DNA from 3 places in the Streptomyces sp. NPDC001549 genome. Region 2 is predicted to be linked to each of the others. Evidence: riboswitches for the same ligand, from Rfam matches in the RefSeq annotation. Region 2 holds a riboswitch; each other region holds the start of a gene.

Region 1 (5,887 bases), on a different contig from region 2:
GCCGCAACAGCGCCCGAACAGGCCTTCACAACCTGCTTCGAAGGTCGTTCAGGCGATGGACCAAGCGATTCCATCGAGGATGTCGTGCTCCGACACGACAACCTCGGAGGCGCCGATCCGTTCCATGATCGCCAGCAGTACCAGCGCACCCGCGCCGATCACGTCCACCCGGCCCGGATGCATCACGGGGATCGCCGCGCGCTCGGCGTGCGTCGCCGTCAGCATCCGCTCGCTGATCTCCCGCACCTGCTCGTAGGAGATCCGGGAGTGGTGGATCGCGGACGATTCGTACTCCGGCAGCCCCAGCGCGATCCCGGCGACCGTGGTCACCGAGCCGGCCAGGCCCACCAGCGTGCGCGCCTCGGCCAGCGGGACGCTCTCGGCGGCCAGGTCCAGCGCCGCCTCGATGTCGGCCCGGATCGCGGCGACCTGCTCCGCGGTCGGCGGGTCGGTGACGACCCCGTCCACCACCAGGTGCCGCTCGGTCATCCGGACGCAGCCGATGTCCACGGACCGCGCGGCCCGTACGTGCTCCTCGCCGACCACGAACTCGGTCGAGCCGCCGCCGATGTCCACCACCAGGAACGGCCGCTCCAGGTGCTCGTGCGCCGTCAGCTCCTTGGTCGCGCCGGTGAAGGAGAACTCCGCCTCCTGGTCACCGGAGATCACCTCGGGCTCGACCCCCAGGATGTCCAGGACGCCCCGGACGAAGTCCGCCCGGTTCTCGGCGTCCCGGGAGGCGGAGGTCGCCACGAAGCGCACCCGCTCCGCGCCGAACTCCTTGATGACCCCCGCGTACTCGCGGCAGGCGGCGAAGGTGCGCTCCAGCGCCTCCGGGGCCAGGCGCCCGGTCCGGTCCACGCCCTGGCCGAGCCGGACGATGGTCATCCGGCGGTCCAGCTCGGTCAGCTCGCCGGTGGCCGGGTCGCAGTCCGCCACGAGCAGCCGGATGGAGTTCGTACCGCAGTCGACGGCGGCGACGCGGGTCACGCCCCCGGCTCCTTGTCGTCCGTCTTCTTCTCCCCGCACGGGACGACGCAGGCGCCCTTGGCCCACCACTCCGGCAGCATCGCCAGGGCCTCGTCGCCGAACGGGTTCACCCCGGGGCCGGCGGCCAGGGAGTGGCCGACCAGCACGTGCAGGCACTTCACCCGGTCCGGCATGCCGCCGGCGCTCGGGAAGCCCTGGAGCACCTCGATGGCGTCGCGCCGCTGGATGTAGTCCTCGTGGGCGGCCTGGTAGGCGGCGGCCAGTTCCTTGTCCTCGGCGAGCCGGGCCTGCATCTCCTTCATCACGCCGTTGGCCTCCAGCGTGCCGATCGCGGAGGCCGCGCGCGGGCACGTCAGGTAGTACAGCGTCGGGAAGGGGGTGCCGTCGGGGAGCCGCGGGGCGGTCTCCACCACGTCCGGCTGCCCGCAGGGGCAGCGGTGCGCGATGGCGCGCAGCCCGCGCGGCGGGCGGCCGAGCTGCTGCTCGAACGCCTCGATGTCCGCGTCGGTCGGCTCGGTCCGGTCTGTCTGGGGCGGGGGCGTCTGCATGCCTGGAGGAAGTCTCTTCGTTCTCGTGGATGGGTGCTGCGGTACGGCGGTACGGATCACTCGCCGGGGCGGTCGGCCTTGTCGACGCCGTCCCAGACGTTGGAGTACCAGGGGCGGTCGGAGCCGGCGTGGCCGGTCCCGTGCGGCTGCGGGGGCTGGGCCCCGGGGTCGCTCATGATGTAGCCGATCTCCCCCGGGCGCAGGAAGTGCAGGTGCTTGCGCGCCTGCTGCTCCGCGTAGGCGTCGTCCTGCCAGCGGGCCTTCTCGTCGCGGAGCCGCTCCAGGCGGTCCCGCGCGGCCGCGGCGGCCCGCTGCTGCTTCGCGATCTCCGAGCGCTGGGAGACGTACTGGCGCATCGGATACGCGAGGGCGACGACCAGCGTACAGAGGACGAGCACCAGGAGCGCGGCGCGGCCGGTGAGCCGGCTGCGGCGGACCTGGCGCCGCGACTGCGACCGGTAGACGTGGGCGGCGGTCCGCTCTCCGAGCTGCTTGAGCCTGGTCGCGGTGGAGAAGGTGGAGAACCGATCCCGGTTCCCGGCCATTGGTCCGCCTCCCCTAGGTACGCACTACGCAATACGTCCCCGCACACGGTACGGGACCGAGTGCGGGGACGTACGGAGGCCAGCCCCTCAGGGGGGTGATTAGCCCTTGAAGCGCGGGAAGGCGCTGCGGCCCGCGTACACCGCGGCGTCGTCGAGGATCTCCTCGATGCGCAGCAGCTGGTTGTACTTGGCGACACGGTCCGAGCGGGCCGGGGCGCCGGTCTTGATCTGACCGCAGTTCACGGCGACGGCGAGGTCGGCGATGGTGACGTCCTCGGTCTCACCGGAGCGGTGGGACATCATGCACTTGAAGCCGTTGCGCTGGGCCATCTCGACGGCGTCCAGGGTCTCGGTCAGCGAACCGATCTGGTTCACCTTCACGAGCAGGGCGTTCGCGGAGCCCTCCTCGATACCGCGGGCCAGACGCTCCGGGTTGGTGACGAACAGGTCGTCACCGACGATCTGGACCTTCGCGCCGAGGCGGTCGGTGATGGTCTTCCAGCCGTCCCAGTCGTCCTCGAACAGCGGGTCCTCGATGGAGACGAGCGGGTACGCCTCGACGAGCTCGGCGTAGTAGTCGGTCATCTCGGCGGCCGAGCGGGACTTGCCCTCGAACTCGTACTGGCCGTCCTTGTAGAACTCGGACGCGGCGACGTCGAGCGCGAGCGCGATGTCCGTGCCCGGGGTGTAGCCGGCCTGCTTGATGGCCTCGATGATGAGGTCGAGCGCGGCGCGGTTGGACTCCAGGTTCGGGGCGAAGCCGCCCTCGTCGCCCAGGCCGGTGGAGAGGCCCTTGGTGTGCAGGACCTTCTTGAGGGTGTGGTAGACCTCGGCACCCCAACGCAGCGCCTCGGAGAAGGACTCCGCGCCGATGGGGGCGATCATGAACTCCTGGATGTCCACGTTGGAGTCGGCGTGCGACCCACCGTTGAGGATGTTCATCATCGGAACGGGCAGCAGGTGCGCGTTCGGACCGCCGAGGTAGCGGAAGAGCGGAAGGTCCGAGGCCTCGGACGCGGCGTGCGCGACGGCCAGGGACACGCCGAGGATGGCGTTGGCGCCGAGCGAGCCCTTGTTGTCGGTGGCGTCCAGGTCGAACATGGCCTGGTCGATCAGGCGCTGCTCGGTGGCGTCGTAGCCGACGAGCTCCGGGCCGATCTGCTCGATGACGGCGAGGACGGCCTTCTCGACACCCTTGCCGAAGTAACGGTTGGGGTCACCGTCACGGAGCTCGATGGCCTCGAATGCACCGGTGGAGGCGCCGGACGGAACTGCAGCACGGCCGGTGCTGCCATCGTCGAGGCCCACCTCGACCTCGACCGTGGGGTTGCCTCGGGAGTCCAGGATTTCCCGGGCTACGACGACGTCGATGGACGGCACGAGCATCTCCTTCTGGGATGTGACGCTGAGTGTGCGGTGGCGTGTCAGGCCGTGGGATGGCCTTGCCGCCTAGAGCCTAACCGGATCCGGGCACTGGGCCGCCCGACCGCCCGGACCCTGGGACGAAAAAGGGACCGAATACCCCTCTTCCGGGACATAGGTCGCTTGATCATCGGCCTTCGGGGGCCGCACGCAGCACCGCCCGGCGCGTGGGGCACGCGCCGGGCGGTGGGAATCCTGCACGGGGTCAGCTGACGCCGCGTACAAGTTTCTGCGGCTTTTGCCGCAATGTTCAGCTGAGCTTCAGCTTCTGACCCGGGAAGATCAGGTCGGCGTCCGAGACGATGTCCTTGTTCAGCTCGAAGAGCTTCTGCCAGCCGCCCTTGACGCCGTTGGCCTCGGCGATGGTGCCCAGGGTGTCGCCCGGCTTGACCTCGTACGAGCCGTTGCCGGTCTTCGGCGCGGCCGGAGCCTCGGCACGCTCGGAGCGGGTGGTCGGAGCCTCGGGGCGCTTGGTCTCCTTCGGCGCGGCCTTGGTCTCGGTCTTCGGCTTCTCGGCCTTCGGCTTCGGCTGCGGCTTGGACTGCGGCTTCGACGCCGGGGCCTCGGAGCCGCCACCGGTGAAGGAGGAGTTCGACAGGCCCTTGCCACAGGACGGCCAGGCGCCCTTGCCCTGGCTCTTGAGGACCTTCTCCGCGACCGCTATCTGCTGCGACTTGGAGGCCTGGTTGGCCTGCGGGGCGTACGACTTGCCACCGAACCCGGCCCACGTGGAGGGCGAGAACTGCAGACCGCCGTAGTAGCCGTTGCCCGTGTTGATGGCCCAGTTGCCACCGGACTCGCACTGCGCGACCTTGTCCCACTCGGACGCGGTGGCGGCGCTGGCGGTGCCCGCGGCCATCAGGGGGGCGGCCACGGCCACACCGGCGACACCGGCGAGCGTGACGATCCGGACAGACCGCTCGATTGCAGTACCGCGACGGTGCTTGCCCTTGCCGGAAAGCAGCATGGAGTTTCTCCTCACCGACGCCTACGAGGTGAGCTGTCGGGTTCGGGCGAGTGAGTTGCCCGGCCGTGCGACCTAGCGCACGTCTTAACCCCAAGCCGGTGGCGTGACCGTCTCTCAACGGCCGCTCCCGGCACCTACCTTGGTTCCCCCGCTCCTGCCTTCGGCGCTTGACGCGACGACTGTTCCCCCCGTCCGCCGGCAGGATTCGGCGATGCGGTCGAAGGAGCTCGCGGTGGCGAGCGATTCAGAAGGTAGACAGGTCTCTCCCCGATGTTCAACGAGGAACATCGGGGAGAAACGGCCCCTACTTGCGCTCCCCGCAGGGGCGTTTGCGCAGGTGAGGGCGGGGTTTGCGGAAGCCCCGAGGCGGGACACGCCAGTTGACCGGAAGAGACACATGTCTCACTTACAGAAATCCGACATTCGACTCTTTCCGGGTAACTGAACTGTCCTTATTGCGCGGTTAGATCCAGGTTCTGACCGGGCTTGATGAGGTCGGCGTCCTCACCGATGACCTTCTCATTGGCCTGGTAGAGACCGTTCCAGCCCCCCTTTACGCCCTTGGCAACCGCGATGGTCGCCAGGCTGTCGCCCGCCTGGACCGTGTAGGTGGGGTCCGACGCGGCATCAGACGGGGCCGTCGGCACGGCCTCCGGCGCACCGCGGTGCTTGCCATTGCCCTGGACAGGAGTGGTGCCGGTGGTCTGCGGGACCTCCGGGGCCGCGGGGGCCTTCGGGTCGACCGGGGGCAGTCCCGGCGTGACGGGCGAGGTGGTGGGCGTGGTCGGGTCCACCGGCAGCGTCGGCGCCGTCGGGTCGACGGGGGTCGGCGTGCCGGTCGGACCGCCAGGCAGGACCGGAGCCGTCGGGTCGACCGGAGGAGTCGTCGGGATGTCCGGCGCGGGCATGACGGGCAGTCCGATGGACGGCGCGTCGGGAATCAGGAACGGAGTGCTGGACGGGCTCGGAGCCGGGGCCGGGGTCGGCGACCCGTAGTCCGTGGACGGCTTGCCGCCCTTGGTGGACGGAACGGCGTCGTCCGGGCGGGACGGCGCGGGGGCGAGCGGGCCCTGACCACCGGGCAGACCGGGGTCCACCTTCGCGGCGGGGCTCTCCCGGACCAGACCGGCCGAGGCCGCGCACAGCGGCCACGCCTGCGGTCCCGTCGAGCCCAGCACCCGCTCGGCCACGGCGATCTGCTGGGATCGGCTCGCCAGGTCGGGGCGCTCGGCGAAGTCGAGCCCGCCGGCGCCCTGCCACTCCTCCTGGGTGAACTGGAGTCCGCCGTAGGCGCCACTGCCGAAGTTCGCGCTCCACGAGCCGCCGCTCTCGCACTCGGCGACCTTGTCCCACGTGGACGTGTCGGCGGCGGTGGCGCTGGTGGCGGCCAACAGCGGCATGGCCAGCGCAGAGCC
Region 2 (5,887 bases):
GCTCCGGCCGCACCTGATCCGGCGGCTGTGGCCGCGGAGGCGGCCTCGGAGGAGCGCGCCAAGAAGGAGGCACTGGCGCAGCTCCGGGGCAGGCTCGTCTCCTCGGTCCTGTTCGCGCTGATGCCGACGCTCATCCAGTTCCTCGCCGGCCGGCAGACGGCGGGCTACGTCCAGCCCGTCAAGGATTGGATCAGGCGCGTCCGAAGGGGCGGTCGGGAGCGTCGCAGGCTCTGAGCACGAAGGACCCCCATGGGGTACGTCCCGTGGGGGGGTCCTTTCGTGGGCTGCCGGCCGCCCGGATGTGCCGGGACGGCCCGTTCCTGCCCCGGTGCCGTGCGTTACGAGCCGACGGACTCCGACTTCTCCTGGCCGTCGACAGCCGCCGACACCACCCGGGCAGCTGCCGCCGACGCTCCGCCCGCCCCGAGCGGCGGCACGGCCGAGCGGCCGTCGACTGGGCCGCCCGCTGCCTTTCCGGCGACGAACGGCCGCCACCACGGTGCGGTGGGTGCGTCCGCCGAGCCGGGCTCGAAGGGCTGTCCCGGAATGGGGAGCGCGATGGCGGCGTCCGCGTTCTTCGATGCGGTCAGCGTGCCTTCGCCCGGCTCGTCCCACGGGTGCAGGGCCAGGTTGAAGGTGCCCCAGTGGATCGGCAGCATCGTCCCGTGGGGGGTGCCGCCCTGCAGGTCGAGGTGGGCGCGCATGCCCTCCTCGGGCGTCATGTGGATGTCGGGCCAGTACTCCGAGTAGGCACCGATCTGGATCATCGTGGCGTCGAAGGGCCCGTGCTCGGCGCCGATCTCCTCGAAGCCCGGGAAGTAGCCGGTGTCCCCGCTGTGGTAGATCCGGTGCTCGTCGCCCGCGACGACCCAGGACGCCCACAGGGTGTGCTGCTGGTTGCGCAGGCCGCGGCCGCAGAAGTGCCGGGCGGGGGTGGCCGTGAGCGAGAGGCCGGCGATCTTGGTGCTCTCGTTCCAGTCCAGCTCGCGCAGCCGGTCGGCCGGTACGCCCCAGCGTTCCAGGTGCGCGCCGACGCCCAGCGGGACGGCGAAGACCGTGTCCGTACCGGCCAGCGCCTTGATCGTCGGCACGTCGAGGTGGTCGTAGTGGTCGTGCGAGATGACCACGACGTCGACCGTGCCCAGCGAGGCCAGCGGGACCGGTACGGGGTGCAGCCGCTTGGGACCGGCGAAGGGGAAGGGGGAGCACCGCTCGCCCCACACCGGATCGAACAGCACCCGGCGCCCGTCGATCTCCGCGAGCACGCTGGAGTGCCCCATCCAGGTCAGCCGCAGGCCGCTCGCGGGCGGCTTCGCCAGGTCCGCGAGGGTCGTCGGGTGGACCGGGATCGGCGCGGCGGGGCTGCGCCGCACCCGCTGCTCCCGGTGGAAGTAGATCTTGGCGAACTCGGCCATCGACCCCGAGGGCCTGTTCCGGGCCCCGACCGGGTTCTGGAAGACGCCGTCGGCGAAGTTCGGCGAGCGCTGGATCCGCTCCAGCCGGGCACCGGACGGGTCCGCGCCGAAGGCTTCGGGCCGCAGGGCACGCAGCCGCGGACGCAGGGGACGGGAGCCGGTCAAAGCGCCTCCAGGGAGGATGGGGTCAGGATGGTCGTCGCTCTACGACCATCCCAACGCACACCGGCCCCGAAGGATTCCGCTTCCGGCTCCCGCTCCCGCTACAGCGGCAGCAGGTCCGGCCGCTTCGCCTCCACGTGGTCCCCGGAGGACTCCCCGCGCAGCCGCCGGCCGATCCACGGCGCGAGGTGGTCCCGCGCCCACTGGATGTTGTCCCGGGTCACGTCCACCGAGCCGCGCGGCCGCTGCGGGGGCCACGGCTGGTCGGGGTCGGCCGGCACGTCCAGCCCGAGCACCTGCGCGGCGCGCAGCGCGACCCGCGTGTGTCCCTCGGGCGAGAGGTGCAGCCGGTCCGTGTCCCAGGCCCGCCGGTCCTGTACGGACTTCAGCGACCAGAGGTCGAGCACCGGGCAGTCGTAGCGGTCGGCGATGGCGCGGACGTGCGCGCTGTAGGTCGCCACCTTGCCGCGGAGGTGCTTGAGCACCGGTACGCCGCGCGTGTCGAAGCCCGTGGTGATCATGACCTGGCCCACGGACCCGGTGAGGTCGGCCACGGCCGCCTCGAACCGCTCCGCCACGTCGTCCGGGTCGGTGCCCGGCCGGATGATGTCGTTGCCGCCCGCGCAGAAGGTCACCAGGTCCGGTGCGAGGGCCTTGGCTCTCGGAAGCTGGTCGGCCACGATCTGGTCGAGGAGCTTCCCCCGCACCGCCAGATTCGCATACCGGAAGTCATGCTCTTCGCGCTGATCGGCCAGGAGCACGGCGAGCCGGTCCGCCCAGCCGAGAAAAGAATCCCCGGGTCCCGGGTCCCCCACGCCCTCGGTGAAGCTGTCCCCGATCGCCGCGTACGAGCCGATGGTCTTGAGTTTCGTCGTCGTCGCTGCCACGAGAACCCATCCTTCACTCCCGTAACCAACCTACGCCAACGTAATGAGGGGTTGACGGACCGTGATCTATACCACGCGAGGGATAAGGAATAAGTACACGCGAGGCCGGGACCCCCCTCGGGTCCCGGCCTCACGCGTGTCGGTGCTCCGGCGGCGGGTGCCGTCAGAGGCTCGCGCCCTTGGAGCGGAGGTAGGCGATCGGGTCCATGTCCGAGCCGTAGGACGGGGTCGTACGGATCTCGAAGTGGAGGTGGGGACCGGTCGAGTTGCCGGTGGAGCCGGAGAGGCCGATGGCCTGCCCGGCGGTGACGCTCTGGCCGGAGGAGACGGAGAGCTGGGACAGGTGGGCGTACTGGGAGTACTTGCCGTCCGCGTGCCGGATGACGATCTCATTGCCGTACGAGCCGCTCCAGCCGGCGGAGACCACGGTGCCCGCGCCGACGGCCTTGACGGTGGTGCCGGAGCTCGCGATGAAGTCGACGCCGGTGTGGTAGCCGGAGGACCACATGCTGCCGGCGACCTTGTACTGGGTGGAGACGCCGCCGCCGACCGGGGCCACGAAGCCGCCGGCGGACTGCGGCGCGGCGGCGGGGGCCTCGGCCTGGGACTCAGCGGCGGCTTCCCGCTGCGCCGGGGCGGCCTGCTCGGCCTGCTTGCGGACCGGCTTCGGCGCGGCCGGCTCGGCGTCGGCCTCGGGGGCCGGGGCGGCCTCGGCCTCCGCCTCGGCCGGAGCCGGCTCGGCGGGACCGCCGAGGTTCAGCTTCAGGCCCGGGTGGATCAGCGACGGGTTGCCGCCGACGGCCTCGCGGTTGTCGGCGTACAGCTGCTCCCAGCCGCCGGACAGGTGGCGCTCGGCGGCGATCTTGGAGAGGTAGTCGCCCGGCACGACGGTGTAGACGGTCGGTGCGGCCTGCACGGCGGCGACGGGGGCCGCCTGCAGAGCGACGGGGGCCTGCGGGGCCACCGCGGGGGTCACCGCGGGGGTCACCGCGGGGGTCACCGCGGGGGCGGCGGCCGGGGCACCGGCCGCCTGGGCGCCGGCGGCACCGATCAGCGGCAGCGCGAGGGCCGCGCCACCGGTTCCGGCGACGGCGAAACCGCGGGAAAGGGAAAGGGACTTGGGACGGCGGTGCTTACCCTTACCAGGCATGACAAATTCCTCTCCGGCGCCTGCGAGGTGAGCTGTCGGGTTCGGACTGGAGATGTCCGGCCGTACATGTACGGGACACGCACGACTTCACCCCGAGCCGTCCCGGCGAAAGGATCTCCGGGTCGGCGGCTTGCCTGGTTCCCCCGCTCCTGCCGCGCGAATAGGTCGGATGCGTTTTCCGGGAGGCGGCAGGATTTGGCGGTCCACCCGGATCGATCGCGAAGGTAATCCCTTGCGGCCACACGGAACAAGCCGTGAATTCCCTGACGGAATAACAGGCATGAGGGACCGACGGAATTACCGTCACCCTCCGTCCATTTCCCGCCGCCAACAGCCGCCCCGACGGGGCCATTCGCCTTTAGCGATCAGGCACTCACGGTCACCGTATGATCTGGCTCACGGGGACGCGCCCGATCTCGCCTCCGGATATGGCAAGTTGGCGCCAAGCAGTGCAATTCGGACAGAGGGCCCACGACGTGGCGAAGGAGTTGCTTTGACCCAGCAGATACAGGAGCCGGAGCTGTCCGGAGTGCGCAATTTCCGCGATGTGGGCGGATTGCCGACTTCTGACGGCCGAACGGTCAGGACGGGACGACTGTTCCGAAGCGGACATCTTGCGCATGCCACTGAAAGCGACGCAGAGTTCCTCGCCTCGCTCGGCCTCCACACCATCTTCGACTTCCGCAACGTCGCCGACCACGCGCTGGAGGGTCCGGACGTCGAGCTGCAGGGCGTGCGGAACGTCAACATCCCGCTCTCGGACCCGGCCGACGGCCGGGAGTTCTGGCGGCTGGTCCGCGACGGCGACCTCGTGCAGCTGCGCGAGCTCCTGGGCGACGGCAAGGCCGCGGCCCGGATGTCGAACTCGTACCGCGGGATCATCCGGCAGCGCACGGCCGAGCACAGCCGGGTCGTGCACGCCCTCGCCGAGGACAGCGTCCCCGCGCTGATGCACTGCGCGGCCGGCAAGGACCGGGCCGGCCTGTCGATCGCCGTCACCCTGCTCGCGCTGGGCGTCGAGCGCGAGGCGATCGTGGCGGACTACCTGGAGTCGAACGCCCCGCACCGCCGCTACCGCGTGCGCCGCACCGACGAGTCGGAGGGCGCCCGCTCCCCCGAGGTGATGGAGCTGCTCGCGCCGCTCTTCGACGCCCGCGCCGAGTACTTGGTGGCCGCCTTCGACACCATCGACGAGATCTGGGGCGAGGTGGACCGCTACCTGGCGGAGGGCCTCGGGCTGACGCCCGAGACCCTCGACCGGCTGCGGGACCGGCTCCTCGTCTGACGGGGGCGGGAGGGCGGGGACCGGTCCCCCACGGGGCGGGCGGGCCGTCAGCGCGTGGCGACGGCCTGCTTCACCAGGGTCCGGCCGAAGTCCCAGATCAGCCCGGACCCGCCGTGCGCCTCGTCCATGACCTCACGGAAGGCCCCGACGAACCGGTCCACGTCCGCCTCGTCCACGATCAGCGGCGGGATCAGCTTGATCACCTCCAGGTGGTCCCCGGAGACCTGGGTGAGGATCCGGTGCTTCTGCAGCAGCGGCACCACGACCATCTGCGCGAAGAGCCCCTTGCGGGCCGCCTGCAGCATGGTCCACCGGCTGCGCAGGCCCAGCGAGGACGGCCGGCCGAACTCGATGCCGATCATCAGCCCGCGCCCCCGCACCTCGTGCAGCAGCTCGTACTCGTCCACCAGCGCGGCAAGCCGCCCGCGCAGCAGGTCGCCCATGGCCCGGGCGTTCGCCACGACCTCCTCGTCCTCCATGACGGACAGGACCGCGAGGCCCGCCGCCATGGCCTGGGCGTTGGAACCGAAGCTCGCGGAGTGCACGAGCACCCGGTCCATGGACGAGTAGACCTTCTTGAAGATCCAGTCCTTGCCCAGGGTCGCGCCGACCGGGACGTATCCGCCCGACAGCGCCTTCGCCACGCACACCAGGTCCGGTTCCACGCCCGGCTCATGCTGGTACGCGTAGAAGTCGCCGGTACGTCCGAGGCCGGTCTGCACCTCGTCCGCGATCAGCAGCGCCCCCCGCCGGTGCAGCATCTCCTGCGCGGCGAGCAGGAATCCGGGCGGGGCGGCCAGGACCCCCTTGCCCTGGATCGGCTCCACGACGAAGGCGGCCACGTCCCCGCGCTTCAGCTCGCGCTCCAGGGCCGCGAGGTCCCCGAGCGCGATCTTCGTGTCGGGGAGCAGCGGTGCGAAGCCGTCGCGGAAGCCGCCCTCCCCGTTCACCGAGAGGGAGCCGGTGGTCAGCCCGTGGAAGGCGTGGT
Region 3 (5,887 bases), on a different contig from region 2:
GGTGAAGTCGACGGTGTCCTCGTCGATCGACTCCGTCATCAGCGACGTGGCGTCGGCCATCTTGCATTCGGTGTAACGCATCGCGGCCGGCGGGTCGTCGTTGCCGAGCGAGCCGAAGTTGCCGTGGCCGTCGACCAGCGGCAGCCGCATGGAGAAGGGCTGGGCCATGCGCACGAGGGCGTCGTAGATCGACGCGTCACCGTGCGGGTGGAGCTTGCCCATGACCTCGCCGACGACACGGGCGCACTTCACGTAGCCGCGGTCGGGGCGCAGGCCCATCTCGTTCATCTGGTACACGATGCGCCGGTGCACCGGCTTCATGCCGTCCCGGGCGTCGGGCAGGGCACGGGAGTAGATCACCGAGTACGCGTACTCGAGGAAGGAGCCCTGCATTTCGTCGACGACGTCGATGTCGAGGATCTTCTCCTCGAAATCCTCCGGCGGCGGGGTCTTCGTGCTGCGGCGGGCCATCGCTGCGCGGCTCCTTAACCAAAATGGGGTGTGCTGGGTGTCTGGCGGGGTGTCTGGCTGGGTCTGGCGGTCTTGTGGTGTCCGGCGAGGGTACGACGCGGACCATTGTGGCCCGGCGCACCGACAACGCCGACTCCGACCCCGGGGGTCCCCCCGGACGGAGTGCGGGGGAGTGACCCGGGAACTTATCCGGCGGTCGGCGCGCTTGCATACAGTGGCAGGTCGATAAGAAATCTCTGCATCGCGATCGAAGGGACCACATGCCCATGGGTCACACGGCCACAGCCCAGGCCGGCTCCGGCGGCCTGACAGCGACCGAGCACCGGCTGGCCAACGGCCTGCGCGTGGTGCTCTCCGAGGACCACCTGACCCCGGTCGCCGCGGTCTGCCTCTGGTACGACGTAGGCTCGCGCCACGAAGTCAAGGGACGCACCGGCCTGGCTCACCTCTTCGAGCACCTGATGTTCCAGGGGTCGGCGAGCGTTCCCGGCAACGGGCACTTCGAACTGGTCCAGGGCGCCGGCGGTTCCCTCAACGGGACCACCAGCTTCGAGCGCACCAACTACTTCGAGACGATGCCGACCCACCAGCTGGAGCTCGCGCTCTGGCTGGAAGCGGACCGGATGGGGTCTCTGCTGGCCGCCCTGGATGACGAGTCCATGGAGAACCAGCGCGACGTCGTCAAGAACGAGCGCCGCCAGCGGTACGACAACGTTCCGTACGGTACGGCCTTCGAGCGGCTCACCGCCCTGGCCTACCCCGAGGGCCACCCGTACCACCACACCCCGATCGGCTCCATGGCCGACCTGGACGCCGCCTCCCTGGAGGACGCGCGCACCTTCTTCCGTACGTACTACGCGCCCAACAACGCGGTGCTCTCGGTCGTCGGGGACATCGACCCCGAGCGGACGCTCGCCTGGGTCGAGAAGTACTTCGGCACCATCCCCGCGCACGACGGCAAGCAGCCGCCCCGCGACGGCTCGCTGCCCGACATCATCGGGGAGCAGCTGCGCGAGGAGATCGTCGAGGAGGTCCCGGCGCGTGCGCTGATGGCCGCCTACCGGCTGCCGCACGACGGCACCCGTGAGTGCGACGCCGCCGACGTGGCGCTGACCATCCTGGGCGGCGGCGAGTCCTCGCTGCTGCACAACCGGCTGGTACGCCGCGACCAGACCGCCGTCGCGGCCGGCTTCGGCATGCTGCGCCTGGCCGGGGCGCCCTCCCTGGGCTGGCTGGACGTCAAGACCTCCAGCGGGGTCGAGATCCCCGCCATCGAGGCGGCCGTGGACGAGGAGCTCGCGCGGTTCGCCGCCGAGGGCCCGACGGCCGAGGAGATGGAGCGCGCCCAGGCGCAGCTGGAGCGCGAGTGGCTGGACCGGCTGAGCACGGTGGCCGGCCGCGCCGACGAACTGTGCCGCTTCGCGGTGCTGTTCGGCGACCCGCAGCTGGCGCTGACCGCCGTCCAGCGCGTCCTCGACGTCACCGCCGAGGAGGTGCAGGCCGTGGCCGCGGCCAGGCTGCGCCCGGACAACCGCGCGGTGCTCGTCTACGAGCCGCTCGCGGCCGACGAGTCCGACCAGCACGCCGAGTCCGACGACTCCGACGAGAACGAGGGGGCGGAGCAGTGAGCGACACGGCAGCCGTCACGATGACCTTCCACCCGCGCCCGCAGGCCGGCGAGCCGCAGCCGTGGGCCTTCCCGGCCCCCGACCGCGGGCAGCTGTCCAACGGGCTGACCCTGCTGCGCTGCCACCGGCCGGGCCAGCAGGTCGTCGCGGTCGAGGTCAACCTCGCCGCCCCGCTCGACGCTGAGCCCGAGGGCCTGGACGGCGTGGCGACCATCATGGCGCGGGCGTTCTCCGAGGGCACCGACAAGCACTCCGCCGAGGAGTTCGCGGCCGAGCTGGAGCGCTGCGGCGCCACCCTGGACGCGCACGCCGACCACCCGGGCCTGCGGGTCTCGCTGGAGGTCCCGGCCTCCCGGCTGCCCAAGGCGCTGGGCCTGCTCGCCGAGGCGCTGCGCGCCCCCGCCTTCGCCGACGCCGAGGTCGACCGGCTGGTGCGCAACCGGCTCGACGAGATCCCGCACGAGCTGGCCAACCCGCAGCGCCGCGCCGCCAAGCAGCTCTCCAAGGAGCTCTTCCCGGCCACCCTGCGGATGTCCCGGCCGCGCCAGGGCACCGAGGAGACGGTCGCCCGGATCGACTCCGCCGCCGTACGCGCCTTCTACGAGGCCCACGTACGCCCCGCCACCGCCACCGCGGTGGTCGTCGGCGACCTGACCGGCATCGACCTGGACGCCGTGCTCGCGGACACCCTGGGCACCTGGACGGGCAACACCGCCGCCGCGCTCCCGGTGCCGCCGGTGACCGCCGACGACACCGGCCGCGTGGTCATCGTGGACCGGCCCGGCGCGGTCCAGACGCAGCTGCTGATCGGCCGGATCGGGGCGGACCGCCACGACCGGGTGTGGGCGGCCCAGGTGCTGGGCACGTACTGCCTGGGCGGCACCCTCACCTCGCGCCTGGACAAGGTGCTGCGCGAGGAGAAGGGGTACACCTACGGCGTGCGCGCCTTCGGCCAGGTGCTGCGCTCCACCGCGGACGGCAAGGGCGCCTCGATGCTCGCCATCAGCGGCTCGGTGGACACCCCGAACACCGGACCGGCGCTGGAGGACCTCTGGAAGGTGCTGCGCACCCTCGCGGAGGGCGGTCTGACCGACGCCGAACGCGATGTCGCCGTGCAGAACCTGGTGGGCGTGGCCCCGCTGAAGTTCGAGACGGCGGCCTCGGTCGCGGGCACCCTCGCCGACCAGGTCGAGCAGGAGCTGCCGGACGACTACCAGGCGCAGTTGTACGCGCAGCTCGCCGAAACGGGCACGGTGGAGGCGACCACGGCGGTCGTCAAGGCCTTCCCCGCGGACCGGCTGGTCACCGTCCTGGTGGGCGACGCGGCGCTGATCGAGGAGCCCGTGCGGGCTCTTGGGATCGGAGAGGTCACGGTCGTCTCCAACTGACCGGCGGATGACGGCTCATTGAGGGCCGGCTGAAGGTTTCAGCAAGGGGTTCTGGTGACTTGGTCACCGGAACCCCTTTTGTCCGTTTAATGGTGAGGTTGCTTTTATGTGGTGTGGCGTACGCAACAAAAAGCCGTGTCTGTTTGGCGATTGACTGATGATCCGCCTAGCGTCGGCCGTGCTGTCCGTCAGTTGTGCCCGCCGCACCCGCGGCACCGGACAGTGATCGCCGAGTCCCCGTCAGGCGCGAGCCTGGGGAGCCGGGGACCCACATGAGTCCCTGGGGTGAATCGGACCCCCTCGCAAGAGGAGATCCGTAGGAGACCTTCCTGCTCCGAACCCGTCAGCTAACCCGGTAGGCGAGAAGGAAGGAAAGGATCAAACCCTTCATGGCGTTTGGCAGTCGTCCCGCTGGTACCGGTAAGCACCGTGGCTCCAGCCGTCTGAGCAAGAAGACCGCCGGTTACGCCGGTATCGCCGCGATCGCCACCACGGGTGTGGTCGGCTCGCTCGCCGCCCCGGCCTTCGCCGCGGACAACCACAGCAGCAACATCGGCCAGGACAGCGGCCTGGGCGCCGTGGTCGTCGCCGAGGACCTCGCGGGCGACATCGCCGACCAGGCCGAGTCCCAGCACCGCGGCGCCGAGCAGGACGCCGTCAAGGCGCAGGCCGAGGCCGACGCGAAGCAGCGGGCCGCGGAGGCCAAGCGCCTCGCCGAGGCCAAGGCGAAGGCCGAGCGCGATGCCGCCGAGCGCGCCGCCCGCGAGGAGGAGCGCAAGCGCCTCAACACCTTCGTCGCCCCGGTGGACGGCTCGTACGTCAGCACGCAGTACCACGCGGGCGGCGGCATGTGGTCCTCCGGCAGCCACACGGGCATCGACTTCCACGCCGCCTCCGGCACCTCGGTCCACGCGGTGGGCGTCGGCACCGTCGTCGAGGCCGGCTGGGGCGGCGCGTACGGCAACAACGTCGTCATCAAGCACAACGACGGCACCTACACCCAGTACGGGCACATGACCTCGCTGAGCGTCTCCGTCGGCCAGCAGGTCATCCCGGGCCAGCAGATCGGCCTGTCGGGCTCCACCGGCAACTCCAGCGGCCCGCACCTGCACTTCGAGGCCCGCACAGGCTCGCAGTACGGCTCGGACATCGACCCGATCGCGTACCTGCGCTCGCACGGCGTCAGCCTCTGACCCCGCCTGGCGCACCGCTTCACCGAAGACCCCGGCTCCCCGAGCCGGGGTCTTTGTGTGTTGCGTCTTTGTGCAAATGTTTCGTATTTCTGGCCGCTCTCGGAAATTATCGTGTGTTGCAATAGAGTCGCAGCGCACGCATGTGCGTGCAATGACTGGTAGTCGGAAATAGGCGGAGGTTCGGTCTTGCGTATTCCTGCGCACGCGGTATGCACAGCAATCCGCGACGACATCGTCTCCGGGGTGTTCGAGCCGGGCGGCCGGCTGACCGAGGAGGTGCTGGCCCGCCGGTACGGGGTCTCGCGCGTCCCGGTGCGCGAGGCCCTGCGGACCCTGGAGTCCGAGGGGTTCGTGACCACGCGGCGCCACGCGGGGGCCTGCGTGGCCGAGCCGACCGAGCAGGAGGCCACGGACCTGCTCGAGCTGCGGATGCTCCTGGAGCCGCTGGCTGCCGCGAGAGCCGCCCGGCGGCGCACCGACGCGCACCTCAAGGTGCTGCGCGGGCTGGTCAGGCTGGGGCAGGAGCGGGCCAGGCGGGGCCAGGGCGAGGACCTGCGGTCCCTGGGCGGCTGGTTCCACGAGACGCTCGCCCAGTCCTCCGGCAGCCCCGGGCTGATCGCGCTGCTCACACAGATGCGGCACAAGATCGCGTGGATGTACGTGGTGGAGGCGCCGGCCCGGCCCGTGGAGTCCTGGGCGGAGCACGGGGCGATCGTGGACGCGGTGGCGCGCGGCGACGCCGAACGGGCACGGGCGCTGACCGCGGTCCACGTCGACCGGGCGGCGGGGGCGCACCGGCTGCGGCTCCGCCCGGCGGTGAGCACTTCGCAACCTGCCGTAAACATGTCGAGCGGCCGGCATTAACAGGAGCCGTATACAAAGGGCGGGATCGCATGAATTCGCTGTCCGGCGGCCGGTCCGTTCCGTGTCGGATCAATTCGCCGTGCGGAATTCCCGCGGAGCTGAATTCGGCGTGCGCGCCGGATTCCGGCGAGCCTTTTCCCTGCCGAACGGGATTTCTTCGGAGTCCGCCACCCGCGAGGGCTGCGGTTCCGCGGCGTGCCCGCATCGGGCGGGCCCGCCGCGCGGCAGGGCCCCGTACGCGAACGACGAAGCCGCGGCCCCCCGGACGGGGGCCGCGGCTTCGCGCGTGAGGTCGAACCCGAAGGGTCAGACGGTCTCGGGGAGCTCCTCGAGACCCTCGGCC

What was found. A riboswitch is a leader RNA that binds a small molecule or an ion and turns the genes downstream of it on or off. The one in region 2 is predicted to bind cyclic di-AMP.
Region 1: another riboswitch for cyclic di-AMP. It lies ahead of ACFY04_RS38545 (transglycosylase family protein); the one in region 2 lies ahead of ACFY04_RS20650 (LysM peptidoglycan-binding domain-containing M23 family metallopeptidase).
Region 3: another riboswitch for cyclic di-AMP. It lies ahead of ACFY04_RS26950 (M23 family metallopeptidase); the one in region 2 lies ahead of ACFY04_RS20650 (LysM peptidoglycan-binding domain-containing M23 family metallopeptidase).

The regions. Positions count from the first base shown of each region.
Region 1 covers NZ_JBIAVJ010000035.1:69,278-75,164, forward strand. Annotated here, with positions in the region: gene ACFY04_RS38525 (exopolyphosphatase) at 49-990, opposite strand; gene ACFY04_RS38530 (DUF501 domain-containing protein) at 987-1,538, opposite strand; gene ACFY04_RS38535 (septum formation initiator family protein) at 1,595-2,083, opposite strand; gene eno (phosphopyruvate hydratase) at 2,183-3,463, opposite strand; gene ACFY04_RS38545 (transglycosylase family protein) at 3,756-4,472, opposite strand; cyclic di-AMP (ydaO/yuaA leader) riboswitch at 4,476-4,648, opposite strand; gene ACFY04_RS38550 (transglycosylase family protein) at 4,925-5,872, opposite strand.
Region 2 covers NZ_JBIAVJ010000012.1:29,409-35,295, forward strand. Annotated here, with positions in the region: gene ACFY04_RS20635 (hypothetical protein) at 1-234, shown strand, start outside; gene ACFY04_RS20640 (MBL fold metallo-hydrolase) at 339-1,580, opposite strand; gene ACFY04_RS20645 (SGNH/GDSL hydrolase family protein) at 1,679-2,464, opposite strand; gene ACFY04_RS20650 (LysM peptidoglycan-binding domain-containing M23 family metallopeptidase) at 2,628-3,614, opposite strand; cyclic di-AMP (ydaO/yuaA leader) riboswitch at 3,617-3,815, opposite strand; gene ACFY04_RS20655 (tyrosine-protein phosphatase) at 4,108-4,899, shown strand; gene ACFY04_RS20660 (aspartate aminotransferase family protein) at 4,947-5,887, opposite strand, start outside.
Region 3 covers NZ_JBIAVJ010000018.1:130,109-135,995, forward strand. Annotated here, with positions in the region: gene ACFY04_RS26935 (DNA topoisomerase (ATP-hydrolyzing) subunit A) at 1-471, opposite strand, end outside; gene ACFY04_RS26940 (M16 family metallopeptidase) at 738-2,099, shown strand; gene ACFY04_RS26945 (pitrilysin family protein) at 2,120-3,487, shown strand; cyclic di-AMP (ydaO/yuaA leader) riboswitch at 3,705-3,864, shown strand; gene ACFY04_RS26950 (M23 family metallopeptidase) at 3,877-4,680, shown strand; gene ACFY04_RS26955 (GntR family transcriptional regulator) at 4,867-5,544, shown strand; gene ACFY04_RS26960 (HPr family phosphocarrier protein) at 5,851-5,887, opposite strand, start outside.